2 linked regions of the Ancylothrix sp. D3o genome follow. The protein of the gene in region 1 binds, or shares a complex with, the protein of each later gene. Links are inferred from orthologs where the notes say so. Each region holds a gene or a part of one and is shown in the gene's direction. Other genes may lie near its edges. The genes, in order: NG798_RS02530 and NG798_RS22605.

Region 1 (11,004 bases):
TGCGGGGGTTCGGGGGGGGCTGGCGGTGCCGGTGGTGATGGTGTGATGGGTGTGGCACCGTTGGTATGTTCGGGGGTTGTTTTGGAATCTCTAAGGTTTGGTTCCGGTGTCATAGCTCAGCTTTGATTGCGTTTCTACCATTTTAGTTTAGTGATTTGTGATTAGTCTTCGTCCTTGAGCAAATCAAGAATTTTTGCGGCTAAATGAGGCCATAATTGACCGCGCCGGCCCCATGTGGGTAAATGTCCTTGGGGGGCTGTAATATTAAATATGAGTTGATTGTAAGGCAGGGTAGCGAATTTTTTTCGCCATCCAATTAAGTTACAAAAATCTTCATATTTTCCGTTAATTTTTTGCCAAAGTTTGCCTTGGATGCTAAACCCGAACCGTCCTAGACTGTATTCTCTCCACAAATTATCAAGCGTTAGTAAGTCTCGCTGAGGAAAATTTTGCAAGTCGTCTATATTCAGTTTTCCTTCTTTTTCTCTGCCGCAAATTAATAGCATGAGGTTGCCGGTTTCTCGGTCGGCTTCTTGCCAATTGCCGGCTGCTAATAAGTCGCGTAATTTTGAGTAATCTATGCCGGTGGCTGAACTCCATTCTGCTGTTGGTAGGGCCGGCATTTCTTGAACTGCATAATTAGGGTTAAATTTTATATCTAAGTCTAACAATTTTAACCAATTTGAAATCGAGTTAGGACGATTTTGAGGTTCTAAAGCCATGCCTTTAAGGATGGCATCGTTAACTTGTTGAGATATTAAATGATTGAGTTTTTTTGGAGGAACTAAAGGGTCTTCTTGATATTGAGAAAAGCTGCGATATCGCTTGAGAGCGGGTTTAGGTGCTTTGCCGGTTAGCATTCCATAAAGTGTGGCGGCTAAACCATAAACATCGGTATAGGCACCGCGTAGAGCACGTTTATCATATTGTTCGAGCGGCGAAAATCCTTCGGAAGTATATTCTGTATGAGTTTGGGTTAAATTCGGTGTAAATTTACGAGCAAGGCCAAAATCAATTAATCGAGCTTCTGTGCGATTGTTGGTGATTAAAATATTGAGAGGTTTAACATCGCGGTGGAGAATCCCTTGATGATGAACAAATATTAAAGCTTGTGCAATTTGCCCAATATAAACTAAAGCTTGAAATTCGGATAAAATGCCTTCTTCTTGAATCAAACTTGCTACATCAATGCCGTTGATATATTCCATCACTACACACCAAACCGGCTCTTCAAAAATTAGCTCATGCACCTCTACAATATACGGATGAGAGCATTTTGCCAGTCGCAGGGCTTCATTCAAAAAATCTTGCTGACATTGGATAAAGTCCGGTCTCTTTCTGACTTTTTCGTTGAGGGTTTTGATAGCAACCAATGAGCCGGTAGCAGTTTCTTTGGCGAGATAAGTGATGCCAAAGCCTCCTTGGCCTAATATTTTTTGGATCAGATATTTTCCAGATTGTAGGCTAGTTCCGGTTTCCCAATTCATAGGATTTTAGATTTTAGATTCAACTTAGGCAAAAACCCGGTTTCTTGAAGAAACCGGGTTTTTAAAGCTAGTCCTGTGCCCCTACATTATCTCTCAAAAATTGAGAGAGTTGGCATTACACGGTGGGTGTGGTGTAGGGGTTGATGCCAATTTGAACGCCGATAGTGAGAGAAAATTCGTAGGTTTGCTGGTAGGAGAAATCGGTACCTACTTGCACGCCTAACTGTTTCGCCATCTCTGCACCGTACTGCTGTTCATACTGAGCAAGATCCATGATCTTCGTTGAGGTTGAGTAACCTTTTTCTATCCCTGTTGTCATCATAAAGTTTAGGGTTTGTTCGTAGGTTACTTGATCAATTGATGTGGCACTATATTCTGTCAGCAAGTCTTGTGCATAATCGGTGCGATATTTCTGGAAGTCAACAGCTTGAGAGGGGTTGTTTCCTTTCTCCAAACCTTCGCCGGTGATGTAGTCATTGAGTTCGGCTTCATCAATTTGAGCATCGCCATTTTTATCGATGGTTGCTTGGTTGGTTTCCAGATCATCAGCGTAGGTAGTTCGATACCACTCTTGATCAATCACCTCAGAAGTTTCTAAACCTTCCTCAGCAGCTTGCGCCATGTATTCCTGGGTAGCTTCGGGTTTGTCGGTGTAAGCGTTTTCGGCATTGAAGTTAGCCGCAACTTCTTCTTGATTACGGAAGTAATCGGTTTTGTAGGTGGTTTCGAGAACCGCTTCATTTTCTGCAAGTTGCAACCCTTCTTCACTGAAGGCAAACTCTTGGATCTTGGCAATTTCTTCTTTGTCAAGTTTCTTGAGTTGTCCGTAAGGAATCTTCAAAGCTTCAGCGATTTCTTTGAGGAAAGTCTTAGAATAAGTCTCGACATCAAAGGTTGATACATCGGCAGCTTTTAAGTCTTGGTCGTAGGCAACTTTGATAATTTGCCAGTCAGCTTCGCCGGTGATTGATTTTGTTTCTTCAAGGTATTCTTTGTCGATATATTTGGACAAGCCACCTAATGTAAAGTCGAGAACAAGTTCGTCGGTAAATTGGGTGGTGTCTTTGACAATATCGATAGAAACATCGAAGTGTTTGGCGAGGTCTACTGCGAATTCTGCTCGCAGATAATCAACGTTTACAAATTCTGTGACATCGAGTCCTTCTGTTACCCAGGCGTGACCCATGTAGTCGATAACTTGCTGGACAGATAGCGTTTTGGCGAAGGCGATTTTTTCCTCATCGGTCATTGGTGTGCCGGTGCCATCGTCTAGGCCATCGTCTACGCCGTCATCGGTGCCATCGTCTAGGCCATCGTCTACGCCGTCATCGGTGCCATCGTCTAGGCCATCGTCTGCGCCGTCATCGGTGCCATCGTCTACGCCATCGTCTGCGCCGTCATCGGTGCCTTCAGCTTCTAAAGCTATATAGTAATCAGCAAGTTTGATGGCGTTCGCCTCAATAAAGGCATCGATATCAATTGCTGAGGTATCTAATTCAAGAGTCTTGGTTTCAAGTAATGTCTTGAATTCGGCTTTGAAACTCAAGTCAATGATTTGCTTCTCGGTGAGTTTGGTGATGTCAAATGTTGCAGCATCTACAGCTAAGAAACCGGCAACTTCAGCGGCAGTTAATTGTCCGCCTTCGATCCAACCTTCGATTTGGCTGCTGATGTAATCAGTATCAACTTTTGCGGAGTTTGTGCCGCACCAGTCGATAATTTGTTGGTCTGTTACCGCAGTGGTATCGGTAGCAACTTGCTCAGCGGTTAAGTTCAGAGAAGCGGCAATGGCGGCGGCAAATGTTGCCCGCATATATTGGACATCAATCACCGAAGCATCAACCGTCAAACCAAGTTCTTTGGCTTCCGTGAGGATGAAATCTTGCACTGCTTTGACATCGATTGTCGAGACATCTTCGACACCAAAGAATTCTTTGAGTGCGTCAGCATTTGCTTGGACGGCGATAAAGGCTTCTACCTTAATTGCAGAGAGTTTATCAACACTGAAATCTGCTTGATTGACAAGTTCGGTGTAGACGTAGTTAAGCAGTTCAGCATCGGTTAAGGTGGCGACTGCAACACCGGCAGTATTGAGTAAGCTCGATGTCTTGGCAAATTCTTTGAAGAAATCGAGGTCTAAGTATTCCGAGAAACCGCCATGTTTGAAGTCAAAAACAAGGCTGGCGCTGAGGGTATCGACGCCGGTGGGATTGGTGGTGAGATCAATTCCAAAGGCCGCAGCCAGTTCGTTTTTATAGAGGGTTTTGAGCTCGGTAATGACTTCGGCATCTAGGAAGTCTTCAACTTTTTTGACCAGTCCTTTCTTCAGACCGTTGCCTTTAATAAAGGCTGTTATTTGTCCGTCGGTAACTTCTTCGAGGGCTGTGGCACCATAGGCTGCTAATAGCTCGGTTTTGAGAGTGGCGTAGTTGGCATCAGAGGAAAGTTTGACTTTGATATCGTCAAGTTTGAAGCCAGATAGCTTGATTGTTCCGAATCCTTCGCCCAGAGCATAAAGTTTGAGTTCTTTATCGTCTAGGTCTTTGATTTTCTTGCCTTCTGCGGTGGTTTGTTCGCCGTATTTCTTGGTGATCCAGTTTTGGTCAATGTCAACGCTGCTTTCATCTAAGAAAAAGCGGGCGATTTTGTTGGCATCGAAGCTGGCCAGAGTGGTGTCGTCGAGTTTGAAGAAGTTTTTGAGTTGGACTGCGTATTGTGCTTTGAAGAAGCCGACATCAACGTATTGGCTCAGGTCGAGTTTGAGTTCAAAGGCTTTGTCGCTGAGAAATTCTTTGATTTGTTTTTCGCTGAGTCCTTCTAGTTCGGTATCAGCGACGGTTTCGCTACCAAAGAAGTGAGCTTTGAGTTTGAGCTTGATGGTTTCGTCTTTGATAAGTCCTTTGAAATTGACCTCGCAAGTGCCAAATTCTTTGTCGGATGCTGACACCAACATGAATTTTTCTATGGCGGCGATGTCGAGGGTGCCGGCGGTGATGGCGGCTTTGATTTTGACGACGAGGTTGGCGCTGTTAGAAAGGGTTAATTCGCTTTCTTGCAGGGCTAGTTCTGTTTGATAGAATTGGGCAAGTTGAACGGCGTATTTATAGAAGCCGTACTCAATATTGACGATGCGGCCTTCTGAGTCATCGGCGGCATCTAGCACTTGTTTGTCGCTGACTTTGGCGCTATCTTTGAGGCTGTCTACTGTGACACCAAATTTTCCGCTCAGGTGATCCGCAAGTTCTTTGCTGTGCTTGGCTTTGAAGCCGGAGGGTTTGAAGAATGCGGAGAGGCTATAGCCTTCTTTTGCGCCTTCTTGGTTGACGAATTCAAATAAGGCTTTGTAGTCTACGGTGCCGTTGACGGTGAATTTTGTTTCGAGTTCGGGGTTTTGTTTGAGCAGGAAGTCAAAGCTAATTAACCGACTCGGACTTTCACCTATTTGTAGTAAGGCTTCGGAGGCTTGTTCGGAAGTGAAACTTTCAATTTCTGCTTCGGTGAAACCGGCCTCGATAAGTTTGGCACGAATGCCGTTGTCTGTGAGTTTGCTTTCAATGTGGCTGACATCAACAAACGGTGCAGGATTGAGTTCTTCTTCTTCTGCGTAAGCTTGAATTTGATCGAGTTGTTCTTGAGTCAGGTTTTCCGGGTTTTCGAGGTCAAGGGTGGGGAATTGGGCTTTGAGTATTTCTAGGTTGGCGGAAATAACGAAACCGATGTTTATGTAGGGAGTGGCTTGCGATACCGGCGGTATGGGTTCGCCGTCGCCACCACCAGGCAGGGTGTCTGTGCCGCCACCACCAGGCAGGGTGTCTGTGCCGCCGCCACCGGGCAGGGTGTCTGTGCCGCCACCACCAGGCAGGGTGTCTGTGCCGATATCGTCGGTGCCGCCGTCGTCGGTGCCGGTGTCGTCGGTGCCGCTGTCGCTGGTCATGCTACCGCTGTCGCTGGTCATGCTACCGCTGTCGCTGGTCATGCTACCGCTGTCGCTGGTCATGCTACCGCTGTCGCCGGTCATGCTACCACTGTCGCCGGTCATGGTGTCTGTGCCGGTGCCGCCGGTCATGGTGTCTGTGCCGGTGCCGCCGGTGAAGAAGTCGATGCTGACAATCGTGGAGGGAGAAATACCTTGTTGCAAACCGGCGCCGGTCATAAATTCAAAAACTTTTGCCAAGTCGAGGCTTTCGATAGACTCAACGTTGAAGACGCTTAAGAGGGTTTGGGCGTTAGTTTGGATGTAGGCTTTGAAGTCGATTAATGGAGAAAAACTACGCGCTTCTTTGAGGCCATATTCCATGAAGTGATGGAGAGCTTCAAAGGCGGTCATTCCCGATAGGTCTGCGTGGACTTTGCGGTAATGTGTGAGGTTAATAAAGGCTGAGAATTGGCGCTCTTCTTCTAAGCCGTATTTCACCAAGTGTATGAGGGCTTCTTGGGCGCTCATGCTGCCCAAGTCCGAGTGATTTTCTCGGTAAAAGTTGATGTCGCAAATTTGCGAGAAGCGCCGGTTTTCTGCGAAGCCGTGATTGAGCAGGTGTTGGAGTGCCTGTTCATTGGTCATGCCGGCGAGGTCTTTATTTTCTTTGACGTAAAATTGAAGGTCAATAAAGGGTGACAATGGCCGGCCTTCTTTGACACCATTTTTCATTAGGTGTTCAAGGGCTTTGTCGGATGTCATCCCAGACAAATCTTTGTTGAGGAGGCGATAAATGTCTAGGTTAACAACGAGGGAAAAAGTGCGCTCTTCAAATTGACCATGATTAACAAAGTGTTCAACGAGTTGTTCGTCTGTTAAACCGGCTTCTTGCAGGTCAATGTTTGACAGTTTATAAAGGGTGACATCAAGTAAGCCGATGACGGTGGTAAACCGGCCTTCTCCTTGCAAATATTCAATAATTTGGCTGTCGCTGAGTTCCTCTACGCTACCGACTCCGTAAAATTCAACCAGCAATTCGCTGTAGTTTTCTCGGCAGTATTTTACTTTTGGTTGTTCGCAGGTGATGGCGTAGTCGTTGTTGGCTTTGTTGGGTTTGCCGGTGTCGATTTTGATTTTGCCGCTGCCGCCTTTCATACCGCTGCCGCTGCCGCCTTTCATACCGCTGCCGCTGCCACCTTTCATGCCGCTGCCTGCTTGCATTTCTGCGGCTGTGCTGGTGATTGTCATCTCTCCCGTTGGGGTGCTTCCGTCGGGGTTGATGTTGTCTATAGCTTGAGTTTGAAAGATTAGATCGTTAGTAGGTACTTCTGGTTGGACGATTATATCGCTAGTATTTGCTTCTGTTTCGACGATTGGCTCGGTAGTAGTTGTTTCTGTTTCGACGATTGGCTCGGTAGTAATTACTTCTGTTTTGACGATTGGCTCGCTAGTAATTACTTCTGTTTTGACGATTGGCTCGGTAGTAATTACTTCTGTTTCAGTTGCCAAGGGAGCGCCAGTTAGGGGGTCGATAGTAGTTGTTACGTTAGTGGCCATAAAATCCTCTGCAAAAAATTAAACAAACTGATTTTTTTCGGAAACAAAATTGATGGTTTTTTTGCTTACCCATTGTCTAAGCAACACCTTTCTAGCTAATTTAGATTAGCTTCACCTTATTTGAGGTGTTAAAGGGGGCGCAAAAGCTTGGAAGAAAAAAGGAAATACATTTAGTTAATTACACCCTAAATCGAAAAATATTTCAAAAACAACCTTCTTTAGTTGTAATTGATTTTGATTGAAAAAACATCAGTAAGTTTACGGAATTTTTTTCAATCTTAGCGAATAAAACAGGTAACTATCCGCCGCCAAAATTCTGAAAAATGTCAAAAAAAAACAGTACCTTGACGCGGTATAGCGTCGGTTAAGATCGGAAGTTTTAGACTATAAATGTGTCTGGAATCTTCCGTCTAATGGGCACTGACTATTGAGCATTGATTTTGGCTGAATTTCAGAAAATCTTATCTAAATTTCCTGAAACCCAAATTTTAAGACGGGGGTGTTTATTGTTTGTTCCCAGAAGCCACATTGGTTACCTTAGTTGGGCTTTGGTCTGTTTGGGGGTTCTAAGCACACTATAAAATAGTGTCGAATTTGACGCCAAGCCGGCGCTCCCTAGTCTGGGCTTTTTCGTATTATCAGAACACAAGCTTTTAAGACAATCTATCTAAGGGTATAAAAAAGTAGCTGAGCCGGTGTGAGCAATGAGATGAGCTACAGACCGGCACCGGATAGCGTAAAATACCCTATGCTCCTGTACCATTAGCTGTACAGGGGCTTTTTTGGGTTGAGTCGGCAATAAAACCAACAATGGCTAACATTGCGGGTCGATTTGGTCAAAAAAGAACAAGCTTTTTTCATGGTTTAGGAATTAAGGCAATGCTGAGCAGTGATTTATTAAATGAAAAGCTATCAATTCGGCAGACTGTTTCGGCTTTGCACTGGCGAAAACTGCCTTTAAATTCCCGCAGTGGTTCACAAATTTTTCAAGCTTTATTTTTAAATGCTACAAACCATAATATAGCCACACTTTTAGAAAGTCCAAATACGCCTGATCAAAGCACGTTATCAAGATATTCGATTTGTGCCGGTTCGCCTCGCTGTGTTGACGGGAGGTGGCAAGTATGGACACCGGCCATCGGTGAAATTTTGCCTTTTTTACGCCGGCTTTTCTCTTCTCAAAACCCCCCGGAAACGCCATCAATTTTGCCTCCAGACTTGCCTTTTACCGGTGGGTGGTTGGGATGGTTGGGTTATGATTTGGCTTGGGAAATTGAAAAATTACCCCAAATTAACGCCGATCCTTTGCCTTTTCCTGTGGCGTATTGGTACGAGCCCGAATGTTTTGCAGTGCTGGATCATCAAGAGCAAGTGTTGTGGTTAGCGGCGAACGAGGTTGCTGAGCTTGATGTTATGGAAAAACGGCTGGAAGAAGTGCAAGAAAAAGCTGTCTTCTTAACATCAAAGCCTGACGAAACAGCGGATCAGCCAATTTTTCAAATGTCGCAGGCGGACTATGAAGCGGCGGTGCGACAAGCTAAAAAATATATTCAAGCGGGAGATATTTTTCAAACAAATTTGTCTTTGCGGTTTGAGACGCAAACGAGTTTTGATAGCTGGGCAATTTATCAAGCTTTGCAACATATTAATCCGTCTCCGTTTGCAAGTTATTGGCAAACTCCCTGGGGGGCAATTATTAGCTGTTCTCCTGAAAGATTAATTGAATTAAGGGGAAATAAAGTACAAACTCGACCGATTGCCGGCACGCGAGCGCGGGGGACAACACCCCCACAGGATGAGGCTTTAGCGCAAGAGTTGCTGAGTAATATTAAAGAACGTGCTGAGCATATTATGTTAGTTGATTTAGAGCGTAATGATATTGGCAGAGTTTGCGAGTGGGGGTCTGTGAAAGTTGATGAGTTTTTGACAATTGAACGTTACAGTCATGTGATGCACTTGGTTAGTAATGTGGTGGGGACTTTGGGAGAAAATTATGATGCAATTGATTTAATTAAGGGTGTGTTTCCGGGGGGTACGATTACCGGCTGTCCGAAGGTGCGCTGTATGGAAATTATCGAAGAATTGGAGCCGGTGAAGCGTAATTTGTTTTATGGTTCCTGTGGGTATTTAGACTGGCGGGGAAACCTGGATTTAAATATTTTTATTCGGACGCTTTTATATAGCAAAAATGCCAATTCTGAAAAGGCTATGGTTTGGGGGCAAGTTGGGGCCGGTATTGTGGCGGATAGTGAGCCTGAAAAAGAGTGGCGTGAGTCGTTACAAAAAGCGCAAGCTCAACTTAATGCTTTGCAGTTGGCGAAAGTTTTTCAGGGAAAGGAGGCCGGTTTTATTGGGGATTAATCTAGCGATATTTAGGTGTTTATACCACCGATTGTTGGGGGGTTTTTTGAACCGCAGATGTTAGGCGTAGCCGCGCGTAGCGCTACGCAGATAAATGCAGATGTAGAGACGTTCCGCGCCTTACGTCTTTGAGGCGGTACTTTGCTTTTTTGAAGAGGAGGCCGGCAAGATGCCGGCCCCACAATGTCTAGGGGTTTAGTTAACTCGAATAAGCCTCCATTGGCAAACAAGAGCAAACAAAATTTCTGTCACCAAAAGCATTATCAATTCGTCCTACAGCCGGCCAGAATTTATATTCTCGCGTCCAAGGTGCGGGATAGGCTGCTTGTTCACGAGAATAAGGCCGGTTCCACTCAGAAAACATCAAGCTTTCTGCCGTATGGGGTGCATTTTTCAGCGTGTTATTTTCGGCATTAATTGTGCCGCTTTCTATCTCGCTAATTTCTTCACGAATTGCAATCATGGCATCACAAAAACGATCCAATTCTTCGAGGGATTCGCTTTCGGTTGGTTCCACCATTACGGTACCGGCAACCGGCCAAGAAACCGTTGGTGCATGAAATCCATAATCCATCAATCGTTTCGCAATATCTTCGACTTCAATTCCGGCAGATTTTTTGACTCCCCGCAAATCTAAAATACACTCGTGAGCAACAAAACCGCCATTTCCCTTGTACAAAACAGGGTAATAATCTGCCAGCCGGCGAGCCATATAATTTGCATTCAAAATTGCAATTTTAGTGGCATGAGTTAACGCCTCTCCCCCCATCATGGCGATATACATCCAAGATATCGGCAAAATACTTGCACTTCCCCAAGGTGCCGCAGAAACAGCCCCAATATTTGCTTTTTCGCCTAATTTCACCACTGAATGTCCGGGTAGAAAAGGCAGCAAATGTTCGGCAACGCCAATGGGCCCCATTCCGGGCCCGCCACCACCATGCGGAATGCAGAAAGTTTTGTGTAAATTGAGGTGGCAAACATCCGCCCCAAAATCACCAGGCCGGCATAAACCAACCTGTGCATTCATATTTGCCCCATCCATATAAACTTGTCCGCCGTTTTGGTGAATAATCTCGCAAATTTGCTTGATTTCTGCTTCAAAAACGCCATGAGTTGATGGATAAGTTACCATCAAAGCGGCTAATTCTTGACTGTGTTTTTCGGCTTTTGCTTTGAGGTCTTTGAGGTCAATATTTCCCTGGAGATCGCATTCCACCGGCACTACTTTCATGCCACACATAACTGCACTGGCGGGGTTTGTTCCGTGTGCAGACTGCGGAATTAAACAAATATTGCGATGCGCTTCACCGCGATTTTGATGATATTGCCGAATCACCAATAATCCAGCATATTCGCCTTGAGAACCGGCATTTGGTTGTAAAGAAATTCCTGCAAAGCCGGTGATTTCTGCCAGCCATTCTTCTAGCTGGTGAAACATAATTTGATAACCCAAGGTTTGCGAAGTTGGAGCAAAAGGATGAATTTTTGCAAACTCCGGCCAACTCACCGGCATCATTTCTGCTGTGGCGTTGAGTTTCATTGTACAAGAACCCAACGGAATCATCGAAGTTGTTAACGATAAATCTTTGCTTTCTAATTGATGCAAATATCGCAACAATTGCGACTCAGAATGATAGCGGTTGAAAACCGGATGGGTGAGATAATTGCTTGTCCGCGCTA
Region 2 (10,759 bases), on another replicon or contig:
TTCAGCAACAAACCGCGCCGAATTCAACTCCCGCCGGTGACGTTGTTGATAATCAAAAGAAATCGCATAACACTCACAACCATCAGCTTTTGCTTGATACAAAACCGTCGAAGAATCCAAACCACCCGATAACAAAATAACTGCCTTCATAATTAAAAACTGATGATTGCTTACTGTGCCTTAGAAATTAATAATTACTGCTCTGACAATTAACAAATTACCAAAACCCAGCATCAACCGCACTATAAAAATGAAACCGGCCAAAACCCAAAAACTGACCAAAAGCCTTTTCACCCTTTGGAAACGCCGTCACCCCAAACAAATAAACCCCCTCATAACGCGGATTTTGGTAAGGCCGCAAAGCAATCGTCACCATATTACCAGGCTCCACCGGCTCTGAGAACACCACCGAAACACTACCAGCCTCCCCCTCCTCTGTAGCCTTTCCTAAACGCAATTCCCGCCCCAAATCATCCCGCCTCCCCCGAAAAGCCCGCGTATCCTCCAAATCATAGCGAATTCTTTCCGCGCCTTCCCCTTGAGCAATCGTCACCCGTTGCAGAGCCTCACCGGCATCCGCTGGAACACTCAGCGTAAAACCTAAAAAGCTGCCTTTCAATTGCAGAGCATTCAAACTCATCGCCTCCCGCTCAATACGAACGGCAATTTCGCCTCACTTATAGCATTTTCTTTACTTAAATTTCGCCAAAAGCAACAAAACTTTGCATTTCCCCCTGTAGAGATTTCACCACCCAAATTATAAAGTTTTTATGGCAAAAACTTAAAAATATTTCATATTTATTACAGCAGACATTTGCTAAAGTAAAGACAAGGCAAAAAGAGGATAAAAAAATGACAGCCTTTTCACAAGTAGACTCAAAACAAAACCAATGGCAAGCCGTCGTTATATATGCCCTAGCCTTCTGGCTCAGTGCTAGCTTTATCGTCGATTTCGTCATTATGCCCAGCTTATTTGCCGCCGGCATGATGGCACAACCAAGCTTTGCCACAGCAGGATATTCAATTTTCTGGATATTTAACCGCATCGAATTATTGTGTGCAGCCTTAATTATCACCGGCTGTTTAGTAGTAAAAAATACTCAAACTTTCCGCAGCAATTGGGGCAATCCAGCAATCATTATATCCCTGCTCCTGCTCACCATAACCTTAATCGACACCTACGCCCTCACCCCCACCATGAGCGGAATGGGAATGCAGTTAAACTTATTTGAACCCGCCACCGTACCAACGGGAATGAATTTAATGCACCAAAGCTACTGGACATTAGAGCTACTAAAAATCATCGCAGGCGGTGCCCTACTTAACCTCGGTTTACGCAAAGCCTAAATTATTGCAAACCAAGCGCGTCCTCAAGCATCTACAAAAAAAACCCCAGTTTCCTCTTAGAAACCGGGGTTTTGACATTTTAAATTAAACCAAAGGCTCACCACCATCTTCAACAGAAGAAACCCCCTCCTCAGCCGCATTGCGAAACCACAACAAACGCACCCCCATCACCGCAAAACCAACCGCCGCGCAAAGTTTAACAAAACGAGCCGGGAACAATTGAGCCACACTTTCCCCCAGCAAAACCCCCAAAAAACTCGCCAACAACAAAGCACCAGCAGTCCCCAAAAAAACAGCCCTCGGAGACTTAGAACTCCCACTAATTGCTATCGCCGCAATTTGACTTTTATCTCCCAACTCCGAGAGAAAAACAGTAATAAAACTTAAACCAATAAGTTGCCAGTCCATAATTTTTTTATTCGTCAATAGTCATTTGTGATTTATCAAACGTCAAGAGTCATCCGTATTGTTAAGAACAAAGCAGGAATAACAACTAACTCAAAACATCCACAAAAACCAGAGCAGAAATAATCAGCATCGTAATACCCGCACCAGTTTCCAGAGTTTTCGGAGAAACCCATTTAGCCAACCATTGACCCAACAAAACCCCTATCAAACTCGTAGCCACCAAAGCCGTACCCGCACCGGCAAAAACCATCCAAGGCGCATGAGACTCAGCACTCATCAAAAGCGTTGTCACCTGAGTTTTATCGCCAAGTTCCGCCAAAAAAATCGTTAAAAACGTAGAGCCAAACACAGACACCGGCAACTTCTTGTCAGCCAATACCTGCTGAGAATTTTTCTGCTCGGCTGGCACATCAATGATTTCGGGTGTGTAAGAATATTCCTCAAATACCACCTCGCTTGACCGTTGAGAGGCTTCGAGTTCCGTAACCTCAGACTTTGATGCCGACAAGAGATTTACAGACATTTGGCTCACTGGTAACTTTTCATATTTCTTTCATTTTCTCATAAAAGAGCCAAAAATCAAGCCAGTCAAGACAACCTAACCGCAAATCGTCCGACAAGTAAGGGCGAGTTTACCCAGAACCATAATCTACAGCACAGATAGGCCAGGGAACCCGCCCCTACTCAATTGCCAATTCCCACCGCAGAGTTAAATCGAATCATTTCCAAACTTTGCTCACCATACATATCGCCGATGTGTTCACGGCAACAGTCAATCGCAAACTCATTTAACTCCTCTGGCGGCACATCGTATAACTCTTTAAACACATCCGTTTCTACACGGCAAAACCGAGGCCGGGTATCATAAATGCGGCACTCTCGTGTTGCAGCATCAAAGTTAACACACCAGCCATTTTCCCCCACCAAACTTAAATAAACCTGGAGTTCGTCAGGGGATAAATACTCATCAAGGTCAGGGCGTTCGCTGGGATCGAGATAACAACACGCCCCGCACTGCTTCACACAAAGCCAAGTGGCCATCATTAAAATTCGCGCTTCACGCAGATCGGGCTTCTTGAGATTAGCAGGTGTAAGGGGCCATTTCAGATTGCGTTTTATAGAGTTTTGTAAACTAACATAAAAAAAATGAGAACTAACCAGGTAAAATCAATTACGGATTTTTTTAAGCTAAGTCACCAACAAAGTTGGGTTCAGTCGGGAGGAAAAATGGACTTTTTATCAAATTTAGGGAATGTCAACTGGGAGCCCCTGGTGCAACTCGCCTTTGTCGCGTTGATTGGGTTGTCTGGGCCGGTGGTGATCCTTTTGCTGGCTGCTCGCGGCGGCGACCTGTAAATAAAAACTCTCACCCCCCAGCCCTCCTTTCTTACCAGGGAAGGGGGGAATTTTTTTTTGGTGGTGGGGTGGTGAGGAAGTGGGGAGGCGCTCATGTTGCCTGCCCCACCGTGGAGCAGGCAACATGAGCGCCCCCATTCCCCCATCCCCCCATCCCCTTCAAGCTGAGTTTCCCTGGACAATCAACACCGAACAACCGGCATTATGAACCACCTGGTTACTCACACTCCCCATCAAAATTTCACTAATCCCCCTAAGACCCCGCCGGCCCATCACAATTAAATCAGCCCCCCAGCTATGAGCCATATCGCAAATACTCGCCGAAGTTTCCCCCACTTTGTAATGAAACTCTGCGGAAACCCCGCCTTGAGACGCTTTATCCGAATAACTTTGCAACCATTCACGCACTTGGTTTGATTCGTGGTCTATCACTTCCTGCTGCATTGAGCGCACCATCCGCGAACTGGCCGGATCAAGACCCATCCCAGTACCCATCAGCGGCGCAATTTCGCCTTCTTTTTGCCAACTCAAACAGTGAAACACCAACAAACTCGCATTGTCTTTTTGAGCGATATTCAAGGCTCTTTCAAAGACTGCCGGTGCTTGGGATGAGCGGTCAAGGGCAACCAATATTTTTGTAAAACTCATAGTTTTTTCTCCTGTGGCTAATTTAGTCGGTCAAGAACTTGCGGCATAAAGCGACAAAGAAAGTAAAATTTTAGGTGTTATGTTAAGAATGTTTGCGGTACAAAAACCCCGCGCATAAATTAACGCATTTCCCCCATTGTATTGCTATGAGTGATTTTTCCTCCCAAACTCCTATTTCAGTTCCACCGGCTGAAAACACCCCCACAGATACCAAAACAGAACCGCAACCCAGTTACGTTAAGCTGGCAATGCGAAATATGGTACGCAAGCGGGCAACCTCCCTCAAACATTTTTTTCTGACAACAGCCGGTCTGCTGGCGGTGTTGGTGGGTTTGGCCTATTTAACGCATTAGGAAAACAGCAGCTATGGCAGATTTAATGGTGCCGGTAGAGGTAGATATACAAGATTTGTACGCTGAAAATAAGCTGCTTGAAGGCTTTGCCACTGCACAGATCAGCCTTGAATCTTGGCAAAATTGGATTGAGCGTTGGCTAGAATTTTTGCAGGAGGATCTCCCACCGGCACCAGGCTATGAACTTAGCCTCCGCCTCACAGATGATCACGAAATACAAGCCCTCAATGCTCAGTATCGCTTTCAAGATAAGCCAACCGATGTTTTAGCCTTTGCAGCTTTAGAGGTCGAAGACTTCGCACCGGCACCCCCAGAAATGCCAGTATATTTAGGGGATATCGTGATTTCTGTCGATACAGCCACCCGCCAAGCCAGCGAACGCGGTCATTCTTTGGAATTTGAACTTGCATGGCTGGCATCTCACGGCTTGCTGCATTTGTTGGGCTGGGATCACCCCGATGAAGACAGTTTGAGTGAAATGTTAAACCAACAAGCACTTTTATTGGAAATGATAGGTCTGATCAGCCCATAGGTTATAAATGTTGAGTAAAAAAGCCCCGGAGCATCTGTTCCCTTAATTACCCGCCTTTAGGCATCCATCATAAAGCCGCTTATGAAGTCGAATATACCCCCGAACCCGCCCTCTAAACCAAAATCTGCCGGTCAAAATTCCTCTCCCCCCAATTTGTTGCCGGTGTCGTCAGATAGTTCTACTCCTGCTCAACAAAATGGCTCCGCTGGGCCGGTGAAAACTAAACGCGATTGTTCTTGGCAAGTAGCCCCCAATTTATGGATTAGTTTTAAATATGCTTGGGCCGGCTTGGTTTATGCTTTCCGCACTCAACGCAATTTTCGCATTCATGTTTTGTTGGGCAGTGTGGCGATAGGGTTAGGGTTTTTTTTACAGCGAAGTCATGTAGAAATGGCGGTGATAGGCTTGACAATTGGCGCGGTATTGGCAATGGAATTAATTAATACTGCTTTGGAGTCGGTTGTTGATTTGGCTGTCCAGCAGTCGTACCACGAACTCGCTAAAATTGCTAAAGATTGTGCCGCAGGAGCAGTTTTAGTTTCCGCTTTTGCGGCAATTTTGGTGGCCGGGTCAATTTTGCTGCCGCCTCTGCTTCTGTTTATCCAAGGATTGCCGGTTAAGTAATTTTTGGTCATTGGTGATTGTTAAACATTTACAATTCATAATTACCCAAAAAAAGGAGTGCAGATTTTGATTATTGTCATTGATAATTACGATAGTTTTACTTATAATTTGGTTCAGTATTTAGGCGAACTTGGTCAAGAGTTAGCGGTGGCTGAGGAAATTCGCGTCTACCGCAATGACCAAATTACTCTTGATGAAATTCGCTCCTCTGGTGCCGCTGGAGTTGTGATTTCTCCGGGCCCAGGCCGGCCAGAAGATGCCGGGGTTTCTTTGGATTTAATTCGAGAGTTAGGGCCAAATATTCCGGTTTTTGGTGTTTGTTTGGGGCATCAAAGTATTGGTCAAGTTTTTGGCGGCAATGTGGTGAGAGCACCGGAATTGATGCACGGCAAAACTTCCCAAATTCACCACACCGGCACGGGAGTTTTTAAAGGTATTGAATCGCCTTTTACCGCTACACGCTATCACAGTTTGGTTATTGAGCGTGATACTTGTCCAGAGGTGTTGGAAATTACGGCATGGGTAGATGATGGCACGATTATGGGGGTGCGACATCGTGATTATCCCCATATTGAAGGTGTACAATTTCACCCGGAAAGTATCCTCACAGATGCAGGCAAGCAATTGTTAAGAAATTTTCTGGAACGGCTTTAAATTATTATTGGTCAGGAGTCAATAGTCCGCCGGTGGGTATAGCCCACCCTACCAATTGAAAACTGACAAAATAATGATGAAACGTAGAAAATTAATCCGCTATGCGGGAACGGGATTTTTAGCAAGTTTAGCAGCGGGTTTGAGTTCAAGCTGGCAGCGTGGTATGGCCCAAACCGGAGGAGCGCTTTCTGTGCAATGGTTGGGTCATACTTGTTTTTTATTTTCCGGGGATGGTCAACGGGTTTTGGTGAATCCGTTTCGGCCTGGGGGTTGTACGGCGGGCTACCGATCCCCAAAAGTTGAGGCAAATTTGGTGTTGATTAGTTCGCAGTTACTCGATGAGGGTGCTACAGATGGTTTGCCAGGAAATCCTCGTTTGCTTTATGAACCGGGGGTTTATCAGTTAGAGGGGAAGCAAATTCAAGGTCTGCAATTAGCGCATGACCGCGAAGGTGGGCGCCGGTTTGGGTTTAATGTGGCTTGGAAGTGGACTCAAGGGGGGGTGAATATTGTCCATTTGGGGGGCGCGGCGGCGCCGATAGCAATTGAGCAACAGATTTTGATGGGCCGGCCTGATTTATTGTTGTTGCCGGTTGGTGGTGGGCCAAAGGCTTATAATCCCCAGGAGGCTTTGCAGGCTGTGCGAACGCTGAATCCCAAAATGGTTATTCCTACCCATTATCGGACGGCGGCGGCTGATGCAAATGCTTGTGATATTGTCGCTGTAGATGAGTTTTTAAGTTTGGTTGGTTCTTCTTCGGTTCGGCAAGTTAATAGCGATTCTATGACCATTTCTGCGGCGGATTTACCCCAATCTGGGCCGGTTATTTCGGTGTTGAGTTATCGGTTTTAAGGGCATTTTTGGGTTGGTGTTGGGTTTGGTTGCAACGCGCTTTGCGTCGCTTCGCTAACAACCCAACCTCCTTTTGAGTTTAAACCGGCCCGCTGGGATTTCTATGCAGAAATAAGTTAGGGTTGCTATCAGCATTGAGGTGATTATTGTGGCTATTAGTCGTTGAAAATAGGCTTGGAGAAGGTTGGGAGAATTGAAGATGGGGGTAAAGGCAACTATCAGGGGTAAATGCCATACATACATTCCATAAGATAATACTCCAAAGATTTCTAAAAGTCTGATGGGGTTACGCCGGCAGGCTTGCCAAGTTAGTTTTTCATTTTTAGAAGATTGTTGATATTGTTTGCCAGATTCAAAGGCGAAAATAAACCAACAAGTAATAATTGAACTGACGGCGGGGCCGAGAATTAAGAGAATCGGTTGGTTGTAATATTTGACAAAGGCTGTGAGTAAATATAAGCCTATTATGAGGAGAAAAGCGGCTGATTTTGTTTTGTGGCTGTGTGGGGAAATCCAGTCAGGCAAGCTTTGTTTTGCTTTTGTAAGGAGGGAATGTTTGGGTAGGAGGGGCTGAGATAAAATCAAAGGGTTGAGTAAAAATCCACACAAAAATGAATCAAGGTTCATTATGAGAGGGGTGTAATAATGTTGGGCAAATTCTCCTAATTGCTGGGGAAAGGTGGGAACTCTGGCAACAATTTCTTGCCAGCCAAAGTAACGGATAATTATGGAGGTTGAGAGTAAGAGTAGGCTGAGTTGTAAGATTGATTTTGGTTTGAGTAAGCGTTTGTTGAGGAGGGCAAAAATAAAGGGAACGGTGAGATAAAATTGAACTTCTGTAGAAATTGACCACAAAGCGCCATTGAAGGCAACCGGCAAGGTTTGATTGTAGGTGAAGGTTAGCAAGCGAAATAAATATTGCAGGTTTTGGGGGTGGAATATATGGGGGTAAAGGAATAAGCTTAGAACAATGACGGCAAAATAATAAAGGGGGAAAACCCGCAGGGCACGGTTGGCGAAGAAGTGAAGAATGCCGGTTTGATTTAGGGTGTATTTTTGGGTGTAAAAAAGTTTGCCCATCAGGTATCCAGAAAGGCAGAAGAAGATTCGCACTGCTACGCCACCGGCACTAAAGAGTAACCATGAGAGATCCCAGCCGGCTAAGAATAAGGTTTCTCTGGGTGCGGCGCTGTGAGCGATTAATACCATTAAGCAGGCAAAACCTCGCAGTGTTACTAATGCGTCTAAGCTGTTGGGATAGGCTGAATTGTTTTGAGTCATTCGAGTGCGGGTAATCGGTTATGCTTCAATGGAGCGGCACTCTTTGCTCGTGCCTTAAGTTTGCCTTAAAATCCTACCTTGAGACTTAGAGGCTATCACAGGGCAAACTTGAACCCGATCAGCGTTTGAGGCGTATTGTCTCAGCCCCGATAACGGCGTTACCGTCTACAACCAAGGCATCATCATCGGGATGTGGTGGAATGACCGAGATGTAAATGCTCATCAACACGGCAGCGATATTGACTTCACCTTTCATGGTTGAGTCTACGTCGTGCATTTCTTCGAGATGCCCCGCGAAATGTACTTAATACCTTTGCGCGCGCCGGTTGCCGAAGAAGACTTGCAGTCCTGGGGAAGTGTTCTGTGAAACCTCCATTAATTGAACTCACGCCGGCAGAGGAAACCGCCCTCAAAACCTTTCTCGGTGGCGAATGCTATCTTATCCCCGTCGGCAAACCTATCGGCAAAAGTGACAAATTCATGCACCGGCAGACTGCTAACAGGCTTCACCGTAAAGGCTTCATCGTAGCCGGTGAAACTTTAGCTAAACTCACACCAGCCGGTGCCGAATGATTACTTAATTGGGGGTTGATTGAAAGCTATCAAGTTGTTGACGAAACCTGGTGCTACATTTACGAATCCGACCCCGACGACATCCCCCGCCCTGGTTCATTCCGCTGGCATAGTGAAGTGAATCTTATTAACACCCTTCTGGCGAATGAAAACCATTGAACAAATACGGGTGGATCTACAGAGCGGTGATTTTGAGATGAGCGCCCACGCTTTCCAGCGAGCCTTAGCCCGGAACATCTCTTTAAAAGAGATGCAGGAAGCAGGGGAGAATGTCGTCATTATCGAGGACTATCCTAATGACAAATACTCTCCGAGTTGTTTAATTCTAGGGTTCACCAGTACCAGCCGACCTTTACATATCCAAGTATCTCGCCGATTAGGTACTTTAAAGGTAATCACCCTTTATCAGCCCAACTCGGATGAATGGAGCGATAACTATTCAAGGAGGAATTTATGAACCAATGTCACGTTTGCGGCTCAACCGAAATCTCAGAAAAAATCATTGACCACATCTTTAATATTGACGGGAAAATGATTTTAGTAGAAAACTTGCCCGCTCACGTTTGCGAAAGGTGTGGAGAAGAGACGTTTCATGTTCAAACTGTTGAAAGAGTGAGACAAAAGCTGGCAGACAGCCAGTTTCTCAAAACGATTGAAATACCAGTTTTGTCTTACTAAATCAAACTAAATCAAGTCTAGCTGGTGTCTAACACCAGCTTTTTTTAGCCATCAATACGCAGTGACGGCGGTAAATCTTCCGTCTCCTGACGCAACAAAATTTCCACTTCAATAGCTTTCTTAATCCGCTCTAAACAACAAAAATTCAACTCGCCAATCATATTAATAATTAGCCTTCTTTCATCAAAATTACCATTTAATGTCATAATAGATATATTCCCCTAATCAAACAACTATGTACAAAAAAAAGAACCATTCAATTTCCCTGGGTGATGACTTATTTGAGCAGGTAAAAACACTTGCACAAGAGAAAGATGTTACCTGTTCTTGGATTTTTAGAGCAGCACTTAAACAATATTTAGCTCAAAATCCCGTGTCTTTGTCCTCAAATCTCTCAATAAATTCTGAGACTGGGAATGAGTCTTTTAGCTGAAAGTTTGCTTCTTGAGATAAATGGAGTAAGATTTGTCTTTGATAAAAGTCAAGCTGCACTACAGCACTTTTAATTGCTAATAAATTTTTGTTTATCAGAGACAGTCTTCTCAATAAAGCCTATAACATACTAAGCATAAGAATTCCCAGCCCAGTATCAATAGCCAAAAGAATATCTTTAGTCAGATCCAAAGCCTTATGTCATTACTCTCCGTTACAGACAAACCTTTTTTCAAATTCCAAAAATACACGGTTCCATCTACCTCTACCTCTGTTTGATATGAAGCGCAAAAAATGGCTTTACAAAGGGCAGAAAAGAAAGAATCATTCATGTTTTGTTCTTGTGAAAAACCTTGCAATGTCGTTACAGATTCCTTAATTTCCTGCTGAGAAGGAGCTTTATCATACTTCCTCGCCTTTGAAATTAAAGCCATCAAAACAAACTCCATTCGCAATTTTATAGACAAAGGTCTGTTTAAGGGTACGCTAAATCTACACTTCTCGCCCATGTTACAAAGAATTCTCCACAAGTTTCGCCAAATTTTTCAAAAAACTCTTCAAGGAAATTTGCTAGTTTTTTATTCTTGTCTTCCAAATTGTGTATATAATTCTCAAAAGACTGTGCAAACGAGAACTTTTTACTACCCTCCTCTCCCCATTTACTAATAATTTCAGTGGCTCTATTACCCACCAGAATTTGCAATAGATCGCTTTTCTTTACCGCCCATTTAATGAAATGCCGAACTCCTTGATAAGCCTTCAAAAAGAACATAGTTTGTAAAGTTCGACGAACTCCCACCATGACCGACCACAGAGAAGTGCGTAATTCCTTTAAGAGCATCTATAAGGAAAATTAACACCCTCTTTACGGCTTCAAAACCACCCATAACACCGGCCATCTGGCTGATTCGTCCCCGTGTCACCCCCACCGCCGCTGCAATAGTAGAAGTCGTGCAAGCAACACCGGCAGCCAAAGCATCCCACATAGAAGCAATCATGGCTCTTTCACGCTGTACCCCC

The links.
Region 2: the proteins of NG798_RS02530 (region 1) and NG798_RS22605 are in contact, whole or in part, in a solved structure (PDB 8RP0), measured with the Escherichia coli proteins. The link is inferred for Ancylothrix sp. D3o from one-to-one orthologs.

What each region holds. Positions count from the first base shown.
Region 1 is NZ_JAMXEX010000001.1:590,935-601,938, reverse strand. What follows is about bases 7,099-10,045. They hold NG798_RS02530 (anthranilate synthase component I), read left to right. Parts: upstream 7,099-7,770; coding sequence 7,771-9,321; downstream 9,322-10,045. Other genes in these bases: gcvP (aminomethyl-transferring glycine dehydrogenase), read right to left, coding at 9,521-10,045. In the rest of the region: NG798_RS02545 (pentapeptide repeat-containing protein), read right to left, coding at 1-113; NG798_RS02540 (serine/threonine-protein kinase), read right to left, coding at 162-1,487; NG798_RS02535 (hypothetical protein), read right to left, coding at 1,603-6,960; more of gcvP, read right to left, coding at 10,046-11,004. UniProt on the Escherichia coli protein: Part of a heterodimeric complex that catalyzes the two-step biosynthesis of 4-amino-4-deoxychorismate (ADC), a precursor of p-aminobenzoate (PABA) and tetrahydrofolate.
Region 2 is NZ_JAMXEX010000020.1:470-11,228, reverse strand. What follows is about bases 4,427-7,128. They hold NG798_RS22605 (aminodeoxychorismate/anthranilate synthase component II), read left to right. Parts: upstream 4,427-5,334; coding sequence 5,335-5,922; downstream 5,923-7,128. Other genes in these bases: NG798_RS22595 (acyltransferase), read right to left, coding at 6,830-7,128; NG798_RS22600 (MBL fold metallo-hydrolase), read left to right, coding at 5,999-6,775; NG798_RS22610 (diacylglycerol kinase family protein), read left to right, coding at 4,726-5,268; ybeY (rRNA maturation RNase YbeY), read left to right, coding at 4,427-4,644. Also shown: 7-cyano-7-deazaguanine synthase QueC, read right to left, coding at 1-150; NG798_RS22655 (DUF2808 domain-containing protein), read right to left, coding at 218-640; NG798_RS22650 (DUF4149 domain-containing protein), read left to right, coding at 853-1,347; NG798_RS22645 (TMEM165/GDT1 family protein), read right to left, coding at 1,432-1,755; NG798_RS22640 (TMEM165/GDT1 family protein), read right to left, coding at 1,841-2,278; NG798_RS22635 (YkgJ family cysteine cluster protein), read right to left, coding at 2,440-2,796; psb30 (photosystem II reaction center protein Ycf12/Psb30), read left to right, coding at 2,983-3,111; NG798_RS22625 (universal stress protein), read right to left, coding at 3,271-3,759; NG798_RS22620 (DUF3285 domain-containing protein), read left to right, coding at 3,906-4,112; more of ybeY, read left to right, coding at 4,126-4,426; more of NG798_RS22595, read right to left, coding at 7,129-8,056; NG798_RS22590 (hypothetical protein), read left to right, coding at 8,420-8,629; NG798_RS22585 (DUF4258 domain-containing protein), read left to right, coding at 8,775-9,086; NG798_RS22580 (YgiT-type zinc finger protein), read left to right, coding at 9,083-9,307; NG798_RS22575 (hypothetical protein), read right to left, coding at 9,352-9,513; NG798_RS28235 (ribbon-helix-helix domain-containing protein), read left to right, coding at 9,543-9,740; and 2 more genes. UniProt on the Escherichia coli protein: Part of a heterodimeric complex that catalyzes the two-step biosynthesis of 4-amino-4-deoxychorismate (ADC), a precursor of p-aminobenzoate (PABA) and tetrahydrofolate.